2 regions of the Neobacillus sp. OS1-32 genome follow, and region 2 is predicted to be linked to the other one. Evidence: predicted binding sites of a transcription regulator. Region 2 holds the regulator's gene; the other holds the start of a gene.

The links. The regulator Rex, encoded in region 2, represses fermentation and respiration genes when NADH is low (regulators of the CRP and FNR family bind a similar motif). The targets are predictions, from matches to a motif close to TTGTGAAATATTTCACAA.
Region 1: the regulator Rex is predicted to act here: its motif matches at 1,425-1,442, upstream of RCG24_RS03185 (cytochrome c oxidase subunit 2A).

The regions. Positions count from the first base shown of each region.
Region 1 covers NZ_CP133263.1:602,584-605,730, forward strand. Annotated here, with positions in the region: gene RCG24_RS03175 (b(o/a)3-type cytochrome-c oxidase subunit 1) at 1-622, opposite strand, end outside; gene RCG24_RS03180 (cytochrome c oxidase subunit II) at 619-1,098, opposite strand; gene RCG24_RS03185 (cytochrome c oxidase subunit 2A) at 1,120-1,269, opposite strand; gene RCG24_RS03190 (type III polyketide synthase) at 1,909-3,000, shown strand; gene RCG24_RS03195 (isoprenylcysteine carboxyl methyltransferase family protein) at 2,997-3,147, shown strand, end outside.
Region 2 covers NZ_CP133263.1:2,993,175-2,996,321, forward strand. Annotated here, with positions in the region: gene RCG24_RS14800 (cytoplasmic protein) at 1-57, opposite strand, end outside; gene RCG24_RS14805 (YhbD family protein) at 63-686, opposite strand; gene RCG24_RS14810 (redox-sensing transcriptional repressor Rex) at 980-1,636, opposite strand; gene moaC (cyclic pyranopterin monophosphate synthase MoaC) at 1,682-2,176, opposite strand; gene RCG24_RS14820 (ABC-F family ATP-binding cassette domain-containing protein) at 2,336-3,147, shown strand, end outside.

The DNA.
Region 1 (3,147 bases), 1.9 Mb from region 2:
GACCCAAAGACCATGGAAGCAATTGGAATAATACAGTTGAGGCTACACCAAGGGTAGCGACAATCCACATTACTGTATTAATAACAGCCATAAAGGACAAAAGCGGACTTGGTTTCCCAGGATTATTCTTCCGCCATTTAGCGTAGGTCATAATTTGTGCTGCACCATCAACCCAGCTGCCGACAACGACCAAGGTTAAACCTAAGTAGAAAATCCAATGTGCTTGAAGCGGTGCATAGAACGTATAAAGAACGGATGCTTTATTGGTCAAAATCATCGCAGCCGCCATTAATGTTCCAATTGTCATCAGCCAAAAACCAATCCAACCAGCACGTCTCGCTGCATTAGAGTGGGTTCCGGCTGTTTTGCTGACTGCAGCATATTGGAATCCCATGATGAAAAACGTAGTTAAAATAAGCCCCATTAACACACCGTGGGTGGTTAAAATCTCATAATAGCCTATTCCTAATGGTAATTCGAATTTACCGGAACGGACGAGCACTTGCAGTAAGCCCATAAGTCCCCCAAGAGCAAGCGCTATAAAGGCCACATAAAAATGCGCCATTGAAACCTTTGCATCTTTGGGATCAACCTTTACCTTTGCCGAAACACTATTTATCATTGTTTAACCACCTCTATCTTTGAGAACATTAAATGGTGACCCGAGCCGCAATATTCGTTACAAACGACTAAATATTCGCCAGCTTTATTAAATGTTGTCGTATATTCGCTGACATAGCCAGGTTCAAGCATCATATTAATATTCGTTCCGGCAACTTCAAAACCGTGAATGACGTCTTTCGTTGTAGCAATTACCTTTACTTTCGCCCCAAGAGGAACTTTTACTTGAGCGGGATTATATGAGAATGCCTGCGCAACATAGACTAGCTCATAATCCCAGTCTTTTCCTTCTACTTTATGTAACCCCGGTTTGTCGAATGGCTTTTGCTGATCGACCTTATCAGGGTCTACTGTTGTTAAACAGCTTGGTGGTTTATTGCCAAGGTAGAAGGCGCTTACACCTATCGTGGTTAAGAAAAGAACCAGGCAGCTAACACCCACTATTAGCCAAATTTTTTCCAGCTTATGCATATGCATAATTTTTTCCCCCTTCAATCTTTAAAAACGTTCTACGAATAGCATGTAAACACTAACCCAGGTGATAACAATAAACAATCCCAGGAAGAAAACGGATGCAAGTGTTCCTTTTAAAGAAGAACTATCTTCTATTTCTGTTTTTTGTTCCGTTTTAAGTTCTGCTTTCGCCATCCCCAAACACTCCCTTCTGAAAGTTTAAAAATAAAAATAATTTAGTTCTCTTTCATAATACAAAACAATCTTGAAAGAAAAATACCAAATTTAAGAGTTCACAAATTGTTCATACTTTATATTTTCACTATGAATATAGTGAAAAATTGATGTAATAGTGATTTATGTCACATTTTGCATTTTTGCAAATGTGAACAAAATGTGAAATGCCATAACTCACTTGTGACATAAGTAGTTGAATTTTCCTAAAAGGTCCTTTCGCCATTTTATGTCACCTTATCGGATAGAAGGAATAGTATAATTATTATTTGAATATTTTTCAGATTGGAAGAGAGTGATCGGTAAGTGGAGAAATATTACTGTGAGCAATGCCGCTTATTGTATAGCAAAATGGAGTATTGTAAAATATGCGGAATTTTAGCCAGTAACAAAATAAAGATTGAAATTCATAAGCAGCCCGAAAAATAAAGCTGGAAAAGATTGTTCAATGCCTGGCCAATGAATCTGCTATATAATAATAGAGCACAACAACAACCTTCAAAACGTTTGCTTCTCCATCTGCGGGGAGGCTTTTTTTTACTGGAATAATGGCTGGTGAACAGGAGATAATATTCCGTAAATATATTAGGGAGTCAGAAAATGCCAACAATCATTTCTATTGCAGAAGTTATTCCGCCGTTTGAAATAAAACAAGACAAAGCCTCTGAATTTGCCAAAAATCTATTTTCAAATGCCTATAAGGATATCGATAGATTATTGCAGGTGTTTCAAAATGGTCAAATTGAAAAACGCCATTTTGTGAAAGATTTAGCCTGGTTCGGGAACAGCCATTCATTAAAAGAAAGAAATGATGCTTATATTGAAGCAGCGGTTTCTTTAGGGAAGGCTGCAGTTATAAATTGTTTAACAAATCGCTCATTTTTAAAAAAATCAATTCCCGTTGCGGAAATTGATGCCATCTTTTTTGTCTCGACAACTGGTTTTGCTACTCCCACTATAGAGGCGAGGATAATGAATCTTCTCCCGTTTAACCCAAACACAAAACGGATCCCCATTTGGGGGCTTGGCTGTGCCGGCGGGGCCGCCGGGTTATCAAGAGCATATGAATATTGCCTGGCCTTTCCCAGCGCAAAAGTTCTTGTCTTGGCAGTTGAACTTTGCAGTCTCACATTTCAGCATGATGACCTTTCAAAAAGTAATTTAATCGCCACATCGCTTTTTGCTGATGGTATAGCTTGTGCGCTGATTTGTGGAGATGGTTGTAATCTGGATGAAGTAAGATTGAAAAAAACCTTGCCGGCAATAATGGCCACGCAGTCGACGTTAATGCCTGATTCATTGGATGTTATGGGGTGGGATCTTCAAAATGAGGGCTTATACGTTCTCTTCTCCCGCGATATCCCCAGTATCATCGAGCGATGGCTAAAGCCAAATGTTATCAGCTTTCTTCAACATCAGCGGCTTCATTTGGAAAAAATAGATTATTTTATTGCCCATCCGGGTGGTAAAAAGGTACTAGACGCTTATTTGAAAGCACTACATATCCCTGCTTCCATGGTTGAAAATTCTTTGGAGGTGTTAAGACAATACGGAAATATGTCTTCAGCGACTATATTTTATGTGTTAAAGCGTTATTTGGAATTGCAAATTCCGGTTGGGGCCAATGCTTTGTGCGCTGCCCTCGGTCCGGGCTTTAGTATGGAATTGTTATTATTAAGGTGGTTTGAATGAGTAGTAGTACACCGTTTCTTTGCTTAATCAGCTATCTAATTACCGCACGTTTAATAGAACTGGTGATTGCAAAAAGGAATGAAAAGTGGTTGAAACAGCGGGGGGCAGTTGAATTCGGCAAAGATCACTATCGTTATCTAGTCACGA
Region 2 (3,147 bases):
TTCAGCTTTTACTCTGCCGCCAATCGCCGCATGACCCGATATTTCCAGTTTTTTCACGACATTTAAAATAATTTTGCCTTTAGTTCCTCTATGCAGGTTAACAGCGAGAGCTTGGCAACTACCTTTGTCCCAGACTCAAAATGAAAACTTTCAGCATTAATCAGCAGCAAACAGGAGGACACCCCCAGCTTTCTCGTGATGACGATTTCCCCATGTTTTTGTTCAATTAGCGGGCGGTTTAGCTTTAAAAGCTGAAGCAGCATTTTTCCTTCGTCTAAATTGATCTCCCCTGATTGCAGCAGTTTTTCCAATACATTTGCCTCAAGAATCCTCGAAAAATCAAACTGAAAATGGCCACTCTCACTTTCTTGGTAAATATTCATAACCGTCTCTGAAACAATGTTACGTTTTATAAGTTCATCCTTTGTTAAAATAATTTCCGTTACATTTGGTGATAACAGATCTGCCAATTCATCCAGCGACAAATTCTCCTTCATTGTTTGAATTTTTTCAATCCGTTCCAATATCCTTTCCTTGGGAAAAAAGGTTTCTTGACCTGTAAATGTTGATTTACGGATAAACCATTCCTCTGGTATAAGATCCTTCCGTTTCCAGCGGTATAACTGCCCATACGAAATTCCGGTTAAACTCAATAAGTCCTTTTTGGAAATTAACTCCTCGCTCATTTTCGATAACCCCTTTCTATTTTACAGTGTAACATAACATTGTTATGCTGTAAAATTTTATTTTCTGTTTTTTGGAAAATAGGGCTGATTGCCAATTATCCCGCACAGCTATCACCAAATCATCGTCCCCTTCCGGACAGCTTCAAACTACGATCCTCCCTTTTTGTCTTTTCTGCTATCCCATCAATAAATAAACGCATGGCCTCATGTACCTGTTGCAGTGCCTGACACCATGCTTTCACTTAGACAATTAAAAAAAGCTTCCCTGATCATCATCAGAAAAGCTTTTTCTCCTATTCTTCGGTTTCGTCGACATTCGGATAATGCTTCAAAAAGTACACCAGTGATTGCAGTTCAACTGCGAGGTCAATGTGATGTACGCGAATCGATTTGGCGACATTTAATCTTGCCGGGGTAAAGTTCAGGATCCCCTTTACATTCGTGTTGCCAAGACGGTCCGTAATCAATTGGGCAACCTGAGCCGGTACTGTTAAAATAACCACCGAAATCTCTTCTTCGTTTAAATGTTTTTCTAAATCATCCATCGCAAAAACTGGAACATCACCAATTAATGTTCCAACCTTTCCAGGGTCAACATCGAAGGCGCAGGTGATTTTGGTATTATTATTTTTCATAAAATTATAATTTAAAAAGGCAGTTCCTAAATTACCCACACCAATTAGGGCTACTTTCGTTAATTCATCCTGGTCCAGAGTTTTCCGAAAAAAGGATAATAAATAATTTACATTATAGCCATATCCTTTTTTCCCGAGGGCACCAAAATAGGAAAAATCCCTGCGAATTGTAGCTGAATCAACCTTCACTGCTTCACTTAACTCTGCTGACGACACCCTTTGTTTACCAGAAGAATGCAGATTTTTTAAAAACCGATAATATAACGGTAGCCGCTTTGCTGTTGCCTGTGGAATCTTCGTCGTTTCATTCGACATTCTCTCCTTCACCCCGCTTCAAGTATTAGCTCCATTGCTGCATGTTCAAATCAGGTCGGTTCTTTTATAGTCACCACTTTTACCGCCGGTTTTTTCCACTAAATAAGTTGGTCCGATTACCATACCCTTATCCACTGCTTTACACATGTCATAGACCGTTAAAGCACACGCAGAGGCTGCTGTTAACGCTTCCATCTCAACTCCCGTGCTACCGATTGTTTTCACAGATACGGCAATATGTAACTGGTATTGTTTTAATTGAATTTGCTCCCAGGAAAAACTAATATTTATCCCTGTTAACGGAATAGGGTGGCACATCGGAATGATCTCCCAGGTTTTCTTGGCCGCCATTACCGCAGCAACTTGAGCAACTGCCAAGACATCGCCTTTTTTCATTTCATGATGCGTTATTTTTTGGTAAATTTCTTCACTTACGGTAATGCTGGAATGAGCAAAAGCAGTGCGGACTGTTTTCGGCTTATTGCTGACGTCCACCATCTTTGCTCTTCCTTCTTCATTAAAATGAGTAAACTCAGCCATTATAAATACCTCCTCCCAAATGATACTATATTTTTTTGTCGATGTGTGTGAAACTTTGAACTAACGGTATATTTTTTTATCCAATTACGGCTTTTTTGCTCGTATTGCCGCCCTTTCGGGAATAAGGTACACTATTTGTAAGTATAGAGGTGAATGAACATGATTTTACTGCAAGTTAATCAATTACAAAAATATTATGGTGCTGACCTTATTTTATCGAATATAAAGCTAGAATTACAAACTCGGGACCGCGTCGCCCTCGTCGGCCGGAACGGGGCAGGTAAATCGACATTATTGAAAATTATTGCTGGACATCTGTCTTATGATGGCGGCGAGATCATCAAGCCGAAAGAGGTAACAATCGGCTATTTAGCCCAGAATACCGGTTTGGAATCCAATTTTTCCATCTGGGAGGAAATGTTGAGTGTCTTCGAAGCACTTCGAAAGATGGAAAAATCTTTACGCAAGCTTGAGGAGCAAATGGCTGATCCTGATATTTTTAACCATCAGGCAAAGTACGAACGAATTATTCATGAATATGACCATTTACAGGTCCAGTTTAAAGAACTTGGCGGCTATCAATTTGAAGCGGATATTCGCTCCGTGCTGCATGGACTCAATTTTCATGACCATTCATTGATGATCTCAAGCCTCAGTGGCGGTCAAAAAACACGGCTTGCGTTAGGTAAGTTACTGCTGACGAAACCGGACATTTTAATATTGGACGAGCCCACCAACCATCTGGATATCGAAACGCTCTCCTGGCTTGAACAATATTTACAAGGGTATGATGGGGCCATTTTAATTGTTTCGCACGACCGCTATTTCTTGGACAAAGTGGTCACTCAGGTGTACGAATTATCGCGCAACCGCATCCAACGGTTTAGCGGCAATTATAGTGCTTATTTAGAACAGAAGGCAGCCAATTTTGAACGTGACATGAAGCTATATGAAAAACAGCAGCAAGAAAT